Regions from separate parts of the Klebsiella sp. RIT-PI-d genome, predicted to be linked through region 1. Evidence: predicted binding sites of a transcription regulator. Region 1 holds the regulator's gene; each other region holds the start of a gene.

The links. Region 1 encodes PhoB, which activates phosphate uptake and scavenging genes when phosphate is short. Its sites were predicted from a motif close to CTGTCATAAAACTGNCNNAT; they were not measured.
Region 2: the regulator PhoB is predicted to act here: its motif matches at 2,620-2,639, upstream of pstS (phosphate ABC transporter substrate-binding protein PstS).
Region 3: the regulator PhoB is predicted to act here: its motif matches at 2,485-2,504, upstream of uvrB (excinuclease ABC subunit UvrB).

What each region holds. Positions count from the first base shown of each region.
Region 1 is NZ_LGIT01000009.1:112,952-119,196, reverse strand. Features, by position in the region: gene brnQ (branched-chain amino acid transporter carrier protein BrnQ) at 1-909, opposite strand, end outside; gene phoR (phosphate regulon sensor histidine kinase PhoR) at 1,320-2,609, opposite strand; gene phoB (phosphate response regulator transcription factor PhoB) at 2,631-3,320, opposite strand; gene sbcD (exonuclease subunit SbcD) at 3,495-4,697, shown strand; gene sbcC (exonuclease subunit SbcC) at 4,694-6,245, shown strand, end outside.
Region 2 is NZ_LGIT01000004.1:451,274-457,518, reverse strand. Features, by position in the region: gene glmU (bifunctional UDP-N-acetylglucosamine diphosphorylase/glucosamine-1-phosphate N-acetyltransferase GlmU) at 1-399, shown strand, start outside; gene glmS (glutamine--fructose-6-phosphate transaminase (isomerizing)) at 608-2,437, shown strand; gene pstS (phosphate ABC transporter substrate-binding protein PstS) at 2,726-3,766, shown strand; gene pstC (phosphate ABC transporter permease PstC) at 3,893-4,852, shown strand; gene pstA (phosphate ABC transporter permease PstA) at 4,852-5,742, shown strand; gene pstB (phosphate ABC transporter ATP-binding protein PstB) at 5,823-6,245, shown strand, end outside.
Region 3 is NZ_LGIT01000009.1:483,715-489,959, forward strand. Features, by position in the region: gene bioC (malonyl-ACP O-methyltransferase BioC) at 1-619, shown strand, start outside; gene bioD (dethiobiotin synthase) at 612-1,310, shown strand; gene AC791_RS08910 (ABC transporter ATP-binding protein) at 1,276-1,992, opposite strand; gene uvrB (excinuclease ABC subunit UvrB) at 2,722-4,740, shown strand; gene pmrB (two-component system sensor histidine kinase PmrB) at 4,873-5,958, opposite strand; gene pmrA (two-component system response regulator PmrA) at 5,958-6,245, opposite strand, start outside.

The DNA of each region.
Region 1 (6,245 bases):
GGCGCACGCGCAGGTCAGGCCTACCGCCGTCACCAGACAGGCGAGGAAAATCAGCGCCGCCAGCATCAAGCTGCCTGCACCGCCAAAGGTATGCTGTACATAAGCGTGCAGAATAGCCGCCCCGTTTGCAGACTGGTCGACCAGCGTCGCGCTGTCAGAACCCAGACGGAACAGCGCGAGATACAGCAGCGTCAGGCCGATACCGGCCATTAAACCCGCCCAGACGGTATAGCGGGTCAGCAGGCGCGCCTCGGTGACACCGCGTGAACGTGCAGCATTCACGATGACGATGCCAAAGACCATGGCGCCCAGGGTATCCATTGTCAGATAGCCATTCACGAAGCCATTAGAGAACGGGGCAGTTTGGTAGGCGTCAATCGCGTGACTGATTGGCCCGGCCGGCCACACCAGCGCCGCCACGGAAAGCACCGTCAACGCAACAATTTTCATCGGTGCCAGGAAATTGCCCACCGTATCAAGCAACTTACCCGGATAAAGAGACACGACGATCACGATGGCAAAATACACGATGCTGTAGATGAACAGCGGCATCGCGCCGTCACCTGCCAGCGGTGCAATGCCGACTTCAAAAGAGACGGTTGCAGTACGCGGCGTCGCAAACAGCGGCCCGACAGCCAGATAACAAATCGTTGCCAGCAAAACGCCCGCCACTTTGCCAATCGGCGTGCTAAGGCTGTCAATCCCGCCGCCCACTTTCGCCAGGGCAACCACGGTAAGGACCGGCAGGCCAACCGCGGTAATCAGAAAGCCAAGTGCTGCCGTCCAGACGTGCTCACCGGCCTGTACGCCAACCATCGGCGGGAAAATGATATTGCCTGCGCCGACAAACAGCGCAAAGGTCATAAAACCCAGGGCCATGATGTCGCGAGATTTTAACTGATGGGTCATAAATATTTACTGCCTGTGGATGTGGTGTTGTAAATGAATTGTTGCTTTCCATACGGGACGATAACGCAGCAATTACAGATATTTCCAGCGGGATATGCTCCCTGACTGACGTGACGAAGTATAGTTTTTCGATTTATCACGCTAAGGCAGTGAGTATGACAGCCTCTGGGGCGCAATTTAAACGCTTATAACGTTTTAAAGCAAGGTGGGATCGTAAAACCAGATGATTATGCTAATTCAAAAATTAGAGTCAGCATAATGAACCAGATATCAGAAAAACTGATGGCTGATCATTCGAACAAAAAAGCAGCAGACATCAGGATATGGTGTCCGCTTCGCTAACCTGCAAAGTAAGCAAACCAGCGAAGGCGGATCTGCGGAAAGATTTTCTTACGTACGTCCCCGATATGCTAATTTTTGGCAATGAAACGTTGCGGTAGTAAGAAACTAAAACGCGTTCCCTCGCCCGGCTGACTCTCAATTTTTAGCTGACTATCATGATGATTCAACGCATGCTTTACAATCGCCAGACCTAAACCACTGCCGCCAGTTTGCCGGGATCGCGCTTTATCCACCCGGTAAAAACGCTCTGTCAAACGCGGGATATGCTCTGGCGCAATGCCCGGTCCGTTATCTTCAAGGGTGAATAGTGCCCCGCTCTCGGTCCGCTGCCACTGTAGAGTTATTGTCGTACCAGCAGGCGTATGATTAACGGCGTTGTAGACCAGATTAGAGATCGCGCTACGTAGCTGTTCCTCATTACCCAACACGCTGAGTGTGTTATCCACGGTAAAATGCAGCGTATGCTGGTCATGACTCAGGGTCTGTGCTTCCCGCTCGATAACGCGCAGCATCATCGGAACATCAATTTTTTCATTCAGCACCAGCGCAGGCGCAGCTTCAATTTTAGACAGGGTCAACAACTGCTTCACCAGTGACTCCATACGCTGCGTCTGCTCACGCATGGTATGCAGCGCTTTCTCTCTTGGCGCGCCTTCCAGCGTTTGCTCCTGCATCATTTCCAGATAGCCCTGTAACACGGTCAGCGGTGTACGCAATTCATGACTGACGTTGGCAAAAAAGTTGCGTCTTGCCCCTTCAAGCTGGTGCATTTGAGTGGTATCTCGCGCCACCATCAGACGTTGATTTTCACTGTAAGGCATCACGCGAAATTCAAGATGACGGCCATTACTCAGGATCAAATTGAGCGGCTTGCTGAAATCACGTTGCTTAAGATAAAGCGTAAATTCGGGGTAACGCAGCAGGTTGAGAATATTTTGCCCATTATCGTCCGGCCAGCGCAGCCCGAGAACCTGCTGTGCAAGGCCGTTACACCAGAAGATAGTGCCCTCTTCGGTGGTCAGAACCACGGCGTCCGGCAGCGATTCGGCTCCGCTGCGAAAGCGTTTAATCAGATTACCCAACTCGCGGCGGCGCTTTTTATTACGCATCTGCATTAGATGCAGCCCGTAAAGCAGCGGCTCCCAGCTTCCGCGCCCCGGCGGCGGCGTCATACTGCGATCAACCCATAGCCACCACGACAGTCGCAGTAAATTGAGAAAGTGCCACACCAGCAGCCCCGTGACGGATGCCAGCAAAAACCACGGCAGATAGCCAAAAAAGGCGCCGAGCACCAGCGCGGGCAGGCAGCAGACGATGAGTTCAAAAACCAGCCTTTTCCATGACAGACGTTCCAGCACGCGTCACACTCCTGTCAGGTATCAAAAACGGGTGGAAAAACGATAACCCGTGCCGCGAACGGTTTGAACCATGCGATCGTGTCCGCCCTGCTCCAGCGCTTTACGCAGGCGGCGAATATGCACATCTACCGTGCGATCTTCGACGTAGACGTTGGTTCCCCAGACGTGGTTCAGCAACTGCTCGCGGCTGTAAACGCGCTCAGGATGGGTCATGAAAAAGTGCAGGAGTTTAAATTCAGTCGGCCCCATATCAAGCGGGCTTTCACCAGCCATTACCCGGTGCGAGGAGGGATCGAGACTTAATCCCTGCATCTCAATCACTTCATCAACCGCCATCGGGGAGATGCGGCGCATAACCGCCTTGATCCGCGCCACTAACTCTTTAGGTGAAAACGGTTTGGTGACGTAGTCATCAGCGCCGGTTTCCAGTCCGCGGACGCGATCTTCTTCTTCACCGCGTGCCGTCAGCATCACAACCGGGATTTCACGCGTGAGCGCTTCACGCTTGATATGTTTAATAAACTGGATGCCGGAACCGCCGGGGAGCATCCAGTCCAGCAGGATCAAATCGGGCCAGGGTTCATTGAGCTGGTTCACCGCACTGTCATAATCTTCTGCTTCGACGGGCTGAAAACCATTTTGCTCGAGGACAAAGCAAACCATTTCACGAATTGGAGCTTCATCTTCTACGACCAGAATACGTCTCGCCATTTTTTACCCTGTTTATCATTATGGATAGCGATATCATTATGCGTCAGATTTGTGACAGATTTATGAAAAAGATCCCCTGATGACGTTAGCATAACGGAGATATGACAGAGCGGCTTCGCCCTGCCCGCATGAAACGTTATAATCGGCGCTACGCTTTTTTGCCACGGAATCGACATGCGCATCATTCATACTTCAGACTGGCATCTCGGCCAGAATTTCTACAGTAAAAGCCGTGCCGCCGAGCATAAAGCTTTTCTTAGCTGGCTGCTGGATACAGCACAAACGCATCTGGTCGATACGATTATTGTGGCCGGCGATATTTTTGATACTGGCTCGCCGCCGAGCTACGCCCGCGAAATGTATTATCAGTTTGTGGTCGACTTGCAAAAAACTGGTTGCCATCTTGTGGTGCTGGCGGGAAACCATGATTCTGTCGCCACCCTGAATGAGTCACGCGATATTCTGGCGTTTCTTAATACCACGGTAATTGCCAGCGCAGGCCATGAACCGCAAATGCTTTTGCAGCGTGACGGCACGCCCGGCGCGGTATTCTGCCCGGTGCCCTTTTTACGTCCGCGCGATATGGTCATCAGCCAGGCGGGGCAGTCTGGTAGCCAGAAACAGCAGCGTTTACTCACGGCTATTACTGACTATTATCAGCAGCAGTATCAAAATGCCTGCGCGCTGCGAGGCGACCTGCGCCTTCCGATTATTGCCAGCGGTCACCTGACCACGGTTGGGGTGAGTAAAAGCGAGTCGGTGCGCGACATTTATATCGGCACCCTCGATGCGTTTCCGGCGCAAAACTTCCCGCCGGCGGACTATATCGCGCTGGGACATATTCACCGCGCGCAAAAAATTAACGGCAGCGAACATATTCGCTACTGTGGCTCCCCCATCTCCCTGAGCTTTGATGAGACGGGCAAACGCAAGAGCATTAATCTGGTCACCTTTGAGCAGGGAACCCTGGTCGAGGTAATGCCACTTGAGGTTCCGGTTACGCAGCCGCTGGCCGTTATCAAAGGGGATTTTGCAGGAATTACTGACCAGCTCATGCAGTGGCGCGATGCGCCTGCCACGCCAACCACCTGGCTGGATATTGAAATTACCAGTACCGAATATCTGCATGATATTCAGCGCCAAATCCAGACTCTGACGGCGGATTTACCCGTCGAGGTATTGTTAGTCCGCCGCAGTCGCGAGCATCGCCAGCGGATCCTGGAAGGCGAAGTGCGCGAAACGCTCAGCGAGCTCACGGTAGAGGACGTTTTTGAACGCCGCCTCGCCCAGGAAGATCTTAATGACGCTCAGCAAAAACGCCTGTTTACGCTTTTCGGTCAGACGCTGGAAACCCTGTCTGATGAGGATCAAGTATGAAAATTGTCAGCCTGCGCCTGAAAAACCTTAACTCCCTGAAAGGCGAATGGAAAATTGACTTTACCGCTGAGCCGTTCGCCAGCAACGGGCTGTTCGCCATTACCGGCCCCACCGGCGCCGGGAAAACGACCCTGCTGGATGCCATCTGTCTGGCGCTCTATCATGAAACGCCCCGCCTGAGTACGCTTTCACAGTCGCAGAACGATTTAATGACCCGTGATACCGCTGACTGCCTGGCGGAGGTCGAGTTTGAAGTGAAAGGCGAAGCTTATCGTGCCTTCTGGAGCCAGAATCGCGCACGAAATCAGCCTGGCGGTAATCTTCAGGCTCCGCGCGTGGAGCTGGCCCGCTGTGCAGACGGTAAAATTCTGGCTGATAAGGTGAAAGATAAGCTGGAACTGACCGCGACCCTGACCGGACTGGATTACGGCCGTTTTACCCGCTCAATGCTGCTTTCTCAGGGACAGTTTGCTGCTTTTTTAAATGCTAAACCGAAAGAGCGCGCCGAACTGCTGGAAGAACTGACCGGCACCGAGATCTATGGTCAGATCTCGGCTATGGTATTTGAAAAACATAAACTTGCCCGCATCGAGCTGGAAAAATACCAGGCGCAGGCGGCCGGTGTGGCGCTGCTCGATCGCGAGCAACATCAGGCCCTGGAGCAAGGTTTGCAGGTGCTTACTGACGAGGAGCGTCAGCAGCTAAGCCTGCAGGCTCAAAAGCAAAATCACCTGCACTGGTTAACGCGTCAGCAGGAGCTGCATGCAGAGCATTTACGTACGGCGGCCGCACGAGATCAGGCGCAGCAGGCGCTGGAGCAGGCGCAACCGCAGCTTAAGAAGCTGACGCTGGCCCAGCCTGCGGAGCAGCTGCGTCCCTTATGGATCCGCTGCCAGGAGCAGCAGGTTGCCGTGGCGCAAACCCAGCAGCAAGCGCAGGAAGTGAATACTCGCTTACAGAGTGTATTGATCCGACGCGCCCACCTGCGGGCCAGCGCCGAACAACGGCATACTGCGCTGCATATGACGCAGAAAACGCTGACTGACTGGCTACAGCAGCACGATCGTTATCGCGTCTGGCAGAGCGAACTGGCCGGCTGGCGTCACGCGTTCAGCCAACAGGCACGCGATAACGCCCAGCTGCGGCAAAAGCAGCAGCAGCTCATGGGTTATCAACAACAGCTGGCTGCACTACCGACGGTGGAACTCACTCTGAGCCCGGCGGAGGTTAGCGAAGCGCTTGCGCGTTTTACCCAGCAACGTCCGCTACGTCAGCGGCTGGGCGCCGTACATAGCCGCCTGATACCGCTACGTCATCGCCTCGCGCAGCTTCGAACAGCGGTTGAGACGGCACAAACGGAACATACCCGACTGACCCACTCGCTTACGCACCTGCGCCAGCGTTATAAAGATAAAGATCAGCTGCGGGCCGACGTGAAAACGATCTGCCAGCAGGAAGCGCTGATTAACGATCTGCAAAGTCAGCGTGCACATTTACAGTCCGGGCAGCCGTGCCCGCTGTGCGGCTCCACCGCCCACCCCGCCGTCG
Region 2 (6,245 bases), on a different contig from region 1:
ACTATCGGCCCCTTTGCTCGTCTACGTCCCGGCGCTGAACTGCTGGAAGGCGCGCACGTTGGCAATTTCGTTGAGATGAAAAAAGCCCGTCTGGGTAGAGGATCTAAAGCGGGTCATCTGAGCTACCTCGGCGATGCGGAAATTGGTGATAACGTTAATATTGGCGCGGGTACTATTACCTGTAACTATGATGGTGCGAATAAGCATAAAACAGTTATCGGCAACGATGTCTTTGTGGGATCGGATACGCAACTGGTCGCCCCGGTAAGCGTCGGTGATGGCGTAACTATTGCCGCAGGCACCACCGTCACTCGCGATGTTGCCGATAACGAACTGGTATTAAGCCGTGTGCCCCAGACGAATAAAAAGGGCTGGCGACGTCCGGTGAAAAAGAAGTAAGACGTGGCAGACTCCACATTTTGTCAGCCTGATAAGGCATAGCCGAACTCAGGTAGACACAGGGCGAGGAGATAAAGATATATTTCCCGCCCAAAGGCAGCACCCATAAAAATAACCCCACTCTCTACAAGGCTCGGGGCGTCCGGTAAACGGACATACAGGTTGACCGACAACACATGGCGTAATGCCAAAATCGGAATCGAAAACTATGTGTGGAATTGTTGGCGCTATCGCGCAGCGTGATGTAGCGGAAATCCTTCTCGAAGGTTTACGTCGTCTGGAATACCGTGGCTATGACTCTGCGGGTCTGGCTGTGGTCGACAAAGAAGGGAATATGACCCGTCTGCGTCGCCTTGGTAAAGTTAATATGCTTTCTCAGGCGGCGGAAGAACAGCCGCTGCATGGCGGTACGGGGATTGCCCATACTCGCTGGGCAACCCACGGCGAACCTTCAGAAGTAAATGCTCACCCGCATGTCTCTGAACACATTGTGGTGGTACATAACGGGATCATTGAAAACCATGAACCGTTACGTGACATGCTTAAATCACGTGGTTATACCTTCGTCTCTGAAACTGACACCGAAGTGATTGCTCACTTAGTTCACTGGGAGCTGGAGCAAGGCGGGAGCCTGCGTGAGGCTGTTCTGCGTACGATACCGCAGCTTCGCGGTGCTTACGGCACGGTTATCATGGATACCCGCAAGCCGGACACGCTGCTGGCGGCACGTTCAGGCAGTCCGCTGGTCATCGGTCTCGGCATGGGTGAAAACTTTATTGCTTCTGACCAGCTGGCCCTGCTGCCGGTTACTCGTCGCTTTATCTTCCTTGAAGAAGGTGATATTGCAGAAGTGACCCGCCGTACGGTTTCCATATTTGATAAAACTGGCGCAGAAGTAAAACGTCAGGATATCGAGTCTAACCTGCAATATGATGCTGGCGATAGAGGCATCTATCGTCACTACATGCAGAAAGAAATCTATGAGCAGCCGAACGCGATTAAAAACACCCTGACCGGGCGTATTAATCATGGCGAGGTCGATTTAAGTGAACTGGGTCCGAACGCTAACGATTTGCTGGCGCAAGTTGAACATATCCAGATTATCGCCTGCGGTACGTCTTACAACTCGGGAATGGTTTCCCGCTACTGGTTTGAATCACTGGCCGGTATTCCATGCGACGTCGAAATTGCGTCGGAATTCCGCTACCGCAAATCTGCTGTGCGTCGTAATAGCCTGATGATTACCCTGTCTCAGTCAGGAGAAACCGCAGATACTCTGGCAGGTCTGCGCCTGTCCAAAGAACTCGGTTATCTTGGCTCTCTTGCCATCTGTAACGTTCCCGGCTCGTCGCTGGTGCGTGAATCCGATCTGGCAATGATGACGAATGCAGGCACTGAGATTGGCGTTGCTTCGACCAAAGCGTTTACCACGCAGTTGACCGTCCTGCTGATGCTGGTGGCCCGACTGTCCCGGCTGAAAGGGCTGGATGCGTCTGTTGAACACGATATCGTTCACGGGCTTCAGGCATTGCCAAGCCGCATTGAGCAGATGTTATCGCAGGATAAGCGTATTGAAGCGCTGGCGGAAGATTTCTCTGACAAACATCACGCGTTGTTCCTCGGCCGTGGCGATCAGTATCCCATCGCGCTGGAAGGCGCGCTGAAGCTGAAAGAGATCTCCTATATTCATGCAGAAGCTTACGCCGCTGGCGAGCTGAAACACGGACCGCTGGCGCTGATTGATGCCGATATGCCGGTTATTGTTGTTGCACCCAACAACGATCTTCTGGAAAAACTGAAGTCGAACATCGAAGAAGTTCGTGCTCGTGGCGGTCAGCTTTATGTTTTTGCCGACCAGGATGCCGGTTTCACCAGCAGCGATAACATGCATATTATTGAAATGCCGCATGTGGAAGAGGTCATTGCCCCTATTTTCTATACCGTTCCTCTTCAGTTACTGGCTTATCATGTTGCCCTGATAAAAGGTACGGATGTCGATCAGCCGCGTAATCTGGCGAAATCCGTTACCGTTGAATAACGAATAATTTCTTTTTATAAGGCGACTGCCCCTGGGATGTCGCCTTTTTTATGCCTGAAACAATAAAAATTTTGTCATATTCCGTTTTTTAAACCGCAGTCCTCCGGATAAAAAAGGCGATAAACCCAATCGGTCTTAAATAAATACAGTTGTTTTTCATGAGGTTAAAAAAACAAGCCTCATTGTCATTAAACTGTCATGAACATTACATATAACTGTCACCAGATTGTCCTACTTTGCTCCTCGTAGCCACTTAACAATGATTTACGAATCCCAGCAGGAGACATTATGAACGTTATGCGTACCACTGTCGCAACGGTTGTCACCGCAACCTTATCCATGAGCGCTTTCGCTGTTAACGCGGCAGCAAGCCTGACAGGTGCAGGTGCAACTTTTCCTGCGCCGGTGTATGCCAAATGGGCCGACACCTACAACAAATCTACCGGCAATAAGATTAACTATCAGGGTATTGGTTCCTCCGGCGGCGTAAAACAGATCATCGCTAACACGGTCGACTTCGGGGCATCAGATGCGCCGCTGTCTGACGAAAAGCTCCAGCAGGAAGGTCTGTTTCAGTTTCCGACCGTTATCGGCGGCGTCGTTCTGGCCGTTAACATTCCCGGCCTGAAATCAGGTGAGCTGGTTCTGGACGGTAAGACGCTGGGCGACATTTATCTCGGTAAAATTAAGAAGTGGGATGATGCGGCTATCACCAAACTGAACCCGGGTCTGAAACTGCCTTCGCAGAATATCGCAGTCGTTCGCCGTGCCGACGGTTCTGGTACTTCTTTCGTGTTCACCAGCTATCTGGCGAAAGTGAACGAAGAGTGGAAATCTAAAATTGGCGCAGGCTCGACGGTAAACTGGCCAACCGGTCTGGGCGGTAAAGGCAACGACGGTATCGCCGCGTTTGTCCAGCGTCTGCCAGGGTCCATTGGCTATGTCGAATACGCCTATGCGAAGCAAAATAATCTGGCTTACACCAAATTGATTTCTGCGGATGGCAAGCCGGTCAGCCCGACGGAAGACAGCTTTGCTAATGCAGCAAAAGGTGTGGACTGGAGCAAATCTTTTGCGCAGGACCTGACGAATCAGAAAGGTGACGAAGCGTGGCCGATTACCTCCACCACGTTCATTCTGATCCATAAAGAGCAGAAAAAACCTGAGCAGGGTGTTGAAGTGCTGAAGTTCTTCGACTGGGCATATAAAGACGGTGCTAAACAGGCAAACGATCTGGATTACGCCAGCCTGCCGGATAACGTAGTTGAGCAGGTTCGCGCTGCATGGAAAACCAACGTGAAAGACAGCAGCGGTAAAGCGCTGTACTAATAAGCCAGACTGACGAACATGGCGGGCGGCAAAGTGCTTACCCGCCTTACAGCTACACACTGTAGGCCCGGCAAGCGTCATGCTACCGGGCATATTCGTAAGGCGTCGTTAACTAAAGAGTAATTTATGGCTGCAACCAGGAGTGTATTTAACCCACCGGGTAAAAAGGGTGACATGATATTCAGCGCGCTGGTAAAACTGGCTGCGCTGATCGTGCTATTGATGCTGGGCGGTATTATCGTCTCCCTGATCATTTCGTCCTGGCCCAGTATTGAGAAGTTTGGTTTCTCATTCCTGTGGACCAAAGAGTGGGATGCTCCGAATGATATCTACGGTGCGCTGGTACCGATTTACGGCACCCTGGCGACCTCTATTATTGCCCTGCTGATTGCCGTGCCTGTCAGCTTCGGCATTGCACTATTCCTGACTGAGCTGGCTCCGGCCTGGCTTAAGCGCCCGCTCGGGATTGCGATCGAACTGCTGGCGGCGATCCCCAGCATTGTCTACGGCATGTGGGGGCTGTTTATTTTCGCTCCGCTGTTTGCCACCTATTTTCAGGAGCCGGTCGGCAATATTCTGTCCAATATCCCGTTCGTTGGTGCGCTGTTCTCTGGCCCGGCCTTTGGTATTGGTATCCTGGCCGCAGGCGTGATCCTCGCCATTATGATTATTCCCTACATTGCGGCGGTGATGCGCGATGTGTTTGAACAAACCCCGGTGATGATGAAAGAGTCGGCCTACGGCATCGGCTGTACCACCTGGGAAGTTATCTGGCGCATCGTGCTGCCGTTCACCAAAAATGGTGTTATTGGCGGCGTGATGCTCGGCCTCGGGCGCGCGTTGGGTGAAACCATGGCGGTCACCTTTATCATCGGTAATACCTACCAGCTCGACAGCATCTCGCTGTACATGCCGGGTAACAGCATTACCTCTGCGCTGGCTAATGAATTTGCCGAAGCGGAATCCGGCCTGCACGTTGCTGCGCTGATGGAGCTGGGGCTGATCCTGTTTGTAATTACCTTTATCGTGCTGGCTATCTCTAAATTCATGGTGCTGCGTCTGGCCAAAAATGAAGGGGCGCGCTAATGACTACGCTCGACATGCAAAACACGGCGCAGCTGGCAGAATCGCGGCGCAAAATGCAGGCCAGGCGCCGCCTGAAAAACCGTATTGCGCTGACGCTCTCAATGGCCACCATGGCATTCGGGCTGTTCTGGCTTATCTGGATCCTGATGTCCACCATTACGCGTGGTATCGACGGAATGTCACTGGCGCTGTTTACTGAAATGACGCCGCCGCCCAATACGGCGGGGGGGGGTCGGGCGAGTGCGCTGGCCGGCAGGGGTTTGTTAATCTTCTGGGCCACCGCCATTGGCACGCCGCTGGGGATTATGGCGGGGATTTATCTGGCGGAGTACGGACGTAAATCATGGCTGGCCGAAGTCATCCGCTTTATTAACGACATTCTGCTTTCCGCGCCGTCTATTGTCGTTGGCCTGTTCGTTTACACCGTGGTCGTGGCGCAAATGCAGCACTTCTCCGGCTGGGCAGGCGTCATTGCGCTGGCGCTGTTGCAGGTGCCAATCGTCATCCGGACCACGGAAAACATGCTTAAACTGGTGCCGGATAGCCTGCGTGAAGCGGCCTATGCCCTGGGAACGCCAAAGTGGAAGATGATTTCCGCCATTACCCTTAAAGCTTCCGTATCCGGCATTATGACCGGCGTGCTGCTGGCGATTGCGCGCATCGCGGGTGAGACTGCTCCGCTGCTGTTTACCGCCCTCTCCAACCAGTTCTGGAGCACCGATATGATGCAGCCTATCGCCAACCTGCCGGTCACTATCTTTAAGTTTGCGATGAGCCCGTTTGCGGAGTGGCAACAGTTAGCCTGGGCAGGCGTGTTGATCATTACCCTGTGCGTATTGCTACTGAATATTCTGGCGCGCGTGGTTTTCGCGAAGCAGAAACACGGTTAAGACATCCTGCCGGATGGCGTCTTATCCGGCACAATTTTACGGCGCGGCCTGCGGCGGCGCTGGATGAGGAAAAGAGTGAGATGAGTATGGTTAACACGGCACCGGGTAAAATTAAGGTTCGCGATCTGAACTTCTACTACGGCAAATTCCATGCCCTGAAAAACATCAATCTGGATATTGCTAAAAATCAGGTCACGGCATTCATCGGGCCGTCAGGCTGCGGTAAGTCTACGCTGCTGCGCACGTTCAATAAAATGTATGAGCTGTATCCGGAACAGCGTGCAGAAGGTGAGATCCTGCTGGATGGCGAAAATATTCTCAACCATGCGCAGGATATTGCCCTGCTACGCGCTAAAGTCGGCATGGTTTTTCAGAAACCGACACCGTTTCCGATGTCTATCTATGACAACATTGCGTTTGGCGTTCGCCTGTTTGAAAAACTCTCCCGTCCCGACATGGACGAGCGGGTGCAGTGGGCCTTAACCAAGGCGGCGTTGTGGAAC
Region 3 (6,245 bases), 370 kb from region 1:
GCTTGATGCCGGATGCGGACCGGGCGCGATGAGCCGCTACTGGCGCGGGCGCGGCAGTCAGGTTACCGCGCTGGATCTCTCCGCGCAGATGCTGGCTGAAGCGCAGCAGCAGGAAACTGCCCATCACTATGTGCTGGCCGATATTGAGGCGATCCCGCTGGCGCAGGCACAATTTGATCTTACGTGGAGTAATCTCGCCGTACAGTGGTGTGAGCACTTGCCGACGGCTATTGCAGAGCTGTATCGCGTCACGCGTCCCGGCGGCTATGTGGCTTTTACCACGCTGGTGAGCGGCTCGCTGCCTGAAGTGACTCAGGCCTGGCAGGCGGTTGACGGCGGCAGGCACGTGAATCGCTTTCTGACCCGCGAGGCTATTCACGAGGCATTATCCGGCTGGCGCTATCGTGCTCATGAGCCGTCAATCAGCCTGTCGTTCCCGGATGCGCTTAGCGCCATGCGCTCGCTCAAAGGCACTGGTGCAAGCCATCTGCATGACGGGCGGACACATCGGCCGCTGACCCGCAGCCAGCTGCGCGAGCTTCAACTGGCGTGGCCGCAACACCAGGGGCATTGTCCACTGACCTATCATCTTTTTGCAGGAATTATTCAACGTGACTAACCGATTTTTCGTCACCGGCACCGACACTGAAGTCGGTAAAACCGTGGCCAGTTGTGCGCTGCTTCAGGCCGCGCGACGGCAGGGCACGATTGTCGCCGGGTATAAACCTGTTGCATCCGGCAGCGACACCACTGCTGAAGGTTTACGTAACAGTGATGCGCTGGCGCTTCAGCGCAACAGCAGCCTGCCGCTGGGCTATCATCAGGTGAATCCCTATACCTTTGCCGAACCGACGTCGCCGCACATTGTCAGCGCTGATGAGAGACGCCCTGTTGAAGCTGCAGTCCTCTCTGCCGGACTCCGGCAGCTTGAAACGCTGGCTGAATGGGTACTGGTCGAAGGGGCGGGGGGCTGGTTTACGCCGCTGTCATCGACACTCACCTTTGCCGACTGGGTAAAAACGGAGAAATTGCCGGTTATCCTGGTGGTCGGCATAAAACTGGGGTGTATTAACCACGCCATGCTGACCGCGCTGGCTATTCAGCAGGCAGGATTAACGTTCGCAGGCTGGATCGCCAACGATATTATCCCGCCGGGTCGTCGCCATCAGGAGTATCTCGCCACCCTCAGGCGCGTATTACCTGCGCCATTGTTGGGCGAGATCCCTTTTCTCGATGCTCCCCCGCAAGCATGCGATCTCGGGCAGTATCTTGATCTTAGCGCGCTGGTACCGGCGTCATCCACTGCGTGAAAAGTTGCTGGTCAAGCTGATTAACTTGTCCCTGCGCAACGTTACGGCCCTGGTGCAGCAGAAAAAAACGATCTGAAACGTGATGGATAAACGACAAATGCTGTTCTGCCAGCAGGATCGTTAACCCCAGTTCGCGTTTCAGGCGCAGGATAATCTCGCCCAGCTTATGTAAAAATGCCTGGCCCGCGCCGCGCGTAGGTTCATCAAGGATCAACAGCCGGGGCCGGGCGATTAGCGCATTTGCCAGTGCCAGCTGATACTGATTATCGTCTGACAAGGTGGCGGCCTTCGCCTGACGCAGCGTGCACAGCTCCGGGAATAAATCATATATTGTACTTTTGACCTCGCCATCGCCACTGGCAGCATGGGCAATATGCAGATTCTCCTCCACGGTCAACTGCGAGAAAATGCGCCGGTCCTGGGGGACATAGCCAATCCCCAGTGCACTACGATTCAGCGCCGAAAGCGGCAGCAGATCGCAGGGCGGCGCATTATTACCGTGCCAGACAATACTCCCGCTCTCGACCGGTAAAAAGCCGGTGATACAATTAAACAGCGTAGACTTTCCCATACCAGGTAGCCCCACTACGCTGGTACATTTTCCCGCCTGTAGCTCAAGCGTAATATTCCACAGCGTATGCTGACTGCCATAAAAATGATTCACAGCGCGCAGACTCAACATCGGTATCTCCTCAATTCAGCACCTGCAGTTCGACAGGCTGATGCTGCAAAAGGCTTGCCAGAGACAGTAGAATCGGTAAAAAAGATGCTTATTTCAGATAGCGCCTGAGATTAATACGCAAATGGTGCATCCTGCTATTGCCCACTGCACGTTGTCGGTGCCAGCGCAGTAAGATGTAGTGCAAAAGCCAGGCGGTAAAGTGCGTTTTATCAGCGCTCTTTAATCGCGAATCGGTAAAAAAAAGCAGTAAATATTTTTTATTCACGCAACTTACCCGCCGCTTCGTTTTTTGCCAGGGAGCGGCGGCAAAGGGCTGGCGTGAGTTATCCACTATTCCTGTGGATAACCTTGTGTATTAGAGTTAGAAAAGATGCGGTAAACGAGTAAATACGCGGCCTGCGCCTGAATTGGCGGCAAACGCGGCTTTTATAATATTTACATAAAATACAAACAGTTAAATAAAAGCAAGCGGTGCAAGAAAAGTGTCATCTGTTGCCATTAAACCGTCATGACGTTACTTGACAAAGTTAATAAACGAATTTTTCTGGGGATAACCCGTTTCAGGTGGCATTTTCCCGGCCTGGCGCTACGCTTTTGCTGATGTTTACATCAATAACGGGGAGAATTTTACGCTTACTGTTTTTTTATCCAGTATTAGCTGTTGGCAAAATCACCAGCGGCGCGTAAAATTATGCTCCTGCCCGCTTCATTCCTTTCAGGTAGCCATTAATGAGTAAACCGTTCAAACTGAATTCCGCATTTCGTCCATCTGGCGATCAGCCTGAGGCGATTCGTCGTCTTAAAATAGGTCTTGAAGATGGCCTGGCCCATCAGACGCTGCTTGGCGTAACCGGGTCAGGGAAGACGTTTACCGTCGCGAATGTCATTGCCGATCTTCAGCGGCCAACCATGGTGCTGGCGCCTAACAAAACGCTGGCAGCGCAGCTGTACGGCGAAATGAAAGAGTTCTTCCCGGATAACGCCGTAGAGTATTTCGTCTCCTACTACGACTATTACCAGCCGGAAGCGTATGTCCCCAGTTCCGACACCTTCATTGAGAAAGACGCGTCGGTCAACGAGCATATCGAGCAAATGCGTCTGTCGGCTACCAAAGCGCTGCTGGAGCGTCGGGATGTCGTCGTGGTGGCGTCCGTTTCGGCAATTTACGGCCTGGGCGACCCCGATTTGTACCTGAAAATGATGCTGCACTTATCCATCGGCATGATCATTAATCAGCGCGATATCCTGCGCCGCCTGGCAGAGCTGCAATACGCCCGCAACGATCAGGCGTTCCAGCGCGGAACGTTTCGCGTGCGCGGAGAGGTGATTGATATTTTCCCGGCAGAGTCTGACGATACGGCGCTGCGCGTTGAGTTATTTGACGAAGAAGTCGAACGCCTGTCGTTATTCGATCCGCTTACCGGACACATTGAATCCACCATTCAGCGTTTTACCGTCTATCCCAAAACGCACTACGTCACGCCGCGCGAACGTATTGTGCAGGCGATGGAAGACATCAAAGTTGAGCTGGCTGACCGGCGCAAAACGCTGATGGCGAACAACAAGTTACTTGAAGAACAGCGTATTACCCAGCGCACTCAGTTCGACCTCGAAATGATGAACGAACTGGGCTACTGCTCCGGTATCGAAAACTACTCGCGCTATCTTTCCGCGCGTGGGCCGGGTGAAGCGCCGCCGACGCTGTTCGACTATTTGCCCGCCGACGGTCTGCTGGTTATCGATGAGTCGCACGTGACTATTCCACAAATTGGAGGCATGTATCGTGGCGACCGGGCGCGTAAAGAGACCCTGGTGGAATATGGTTTTCGCCTGCCGTCGGCGCTGGATAACCGTCCGATGAAGTTTGAAGAGTTTGAAGGCCTGGCGCCACAAACCATTTACGTTTCCGCGACGCCGGGCAAGTATGAGCTGGAAAAGTCGGGTGACGACATTGTCGATCAAGTCGTTCGTCCTACCGGCCTTCTGGACCCCATTATTGAAGTGCGTCCGGTCGGCACCCAGGTGGACGATTTGCTCTCGGAAATCCGCGCGCGGGTAGCCATAAATGAGCGCGTTCTGGTAACCACCCTGACCAAACGTATGGCGGAAGACTTAACCGAATATCTGACCGAACACGGCGAGAAGGTTCGCTATCTCCACTCGGACATCGACACTGTGGAGCGTATGGAGATCATTCGCGACCTGCGCCTCGGTGAGTTTGACGTGCTGGTCGGTATCAACCTGCTGCGAGAGGGGCTGGATATGCCGGAAGTTTCGCTGGTCGCTATCCTTGATGCCGACAAAGAAGGCTTCCTGCGTTCCGAGCGTTCACTTATCCAGACCATTGGTCGTGCGGCACGTAACATCAACGGTAAAGCGATTCTGTACGGCGATAAGATCACGGCGTCGATGGAAAAAGCGATCGGTGAAACGGAGCGTCGCCGCGAGAAGCAGCAGCAGTACAACGAAGAACATGGCATTGTGCCGCAGGGCCTGAATAAGAAAGTCGTCGACATCCTGGCGCTGGGTGAGAACATTGCGAAGACCAAAGCCAAAGGCCGTGGTAAAGCGCGTCATCCGGTTGAGGACGATGCCGCACTGCCGCTGACGCCGAAAGCGCTACAGCAGAAAATTCACGAGCTGGAAGCGAAGATGATGCAGCACGCCCGGGATCTTGAATTTGAGGAAGCCGCACAAACGCGCGATCAGCTTCACCAGTTACGCGATCTGTTCATCGCGGCATCCTAGTGGAATAACGACCGGGACGGCGGGTTCCATGCCCGGTGGCGCTGGGTTTATCAGGCCTGTGGGAAGACCGGCCTGATAACGCTTAGTTCTGGCAGGCCGGATAAAGCGCAGCCGCCATGACCGTTAGTACGCTTATACGTGCGGGCTGTGCAGGGCTTTGAATTTTACCCACGCTCGTGCGCCTGGCTGTGCTTGTCGGTTATGCAAAAAGAACTGCGCGTCATGTAACTGTGCAATTCGCGTTACGATGCTTAATCCGAGGCCAATTCCCCCGTATCGGCTGTCCATACGCACAAATGCCTTACTCAACTCGCCGCTTTTTGACTCATCAATGCCCGGACCCTCATCTTCGACCACCAGCAGCGGCCCGTTTTCTGACTCAAGATAAATGCTGATAGCCGAACCGACCGGGCTGTAGCGATAGGCATTCTCCACCAGATTTCGCAGCAGGAAGCGTAATAACGTGGCATCTCCTGACACCGCAGCCTGACATTCAGCAGGCAGCACCAGCCGCTGCTGGCGCGGCGCCAGCATGGTTTCAAGCTCATCCTGCAGGGGCAGGATCACATCCGAATATAGCTCAACCCGCTGGTAACTCCCGGCGGAAAAGGATTGCCCGACGCGGGCAAGCTGGAGAAGCTGAGCAATACTGTTTGTCATCTGATCGAGACGCTGTAGCAGCGGCTCCACGTTGGCCGTGCCGGCCCGGCCAATCAACTCCAGGTGCAAACGCAGCCCGGCCAGCGGCGTACGCAATTCGTGCGCCACATCGGCAGTAAAAAGCCGTTCGCGCTCAAGCGTGACGGTCAGCCGCGACACCAGCTGATTAATGGCCGAGGTTACCGCTTCCACTTCGCTCACCGGGGCAGCAATATTGATAGGCTGAAGATTATCTGGCGTGCGGGTACCCAGCTCACGCTGCAGTTCAGCCAGTGGACGAGTGATCTTTTTCACCGCGTGAAAGCTAATAATTAACGCCAGGCCAATAATTAACATGCTCGGGACCAGCAGGCTGGCTACCGCCTCGTGAACTTCATGCTCAACGTGTTTGCTGTTATTGTGATTGTGGATGGCACTCTCAACCAGCAGCTGGATCTGCTCTTTACTCTCATGCCACAGCCATAACACGCTGAATATCTGGCACACCACAAGAATGGCACCGATGGTCAGCAGCAGCTGAAAGCGCATGGTGGTTTTCCGTTTACGCAATAGCGCCATTATTTACCCTGCACTGGCATTGTATAGCCGAAACCGCGCACCGTGCGTATCCGCGTTTTGCCAATTTTTTCCCGCAGATTATGCATGTGCACCTCAAGAGTATTGGTGGACGGTTCGTTTTCCCAGCTGTAGATATCGTTATATAAAATTTCACGGTGGACCGGGCTGCCCGCCTTTAACATCAGTCGGGACAGTAGCGCATACTCTTTTGGCGTTAAATCCAGCTGTTCACCGGCAAGCAGGACCTGACGACGCGTGACATTCAGCGTGAGATCCTCAATAGTTAT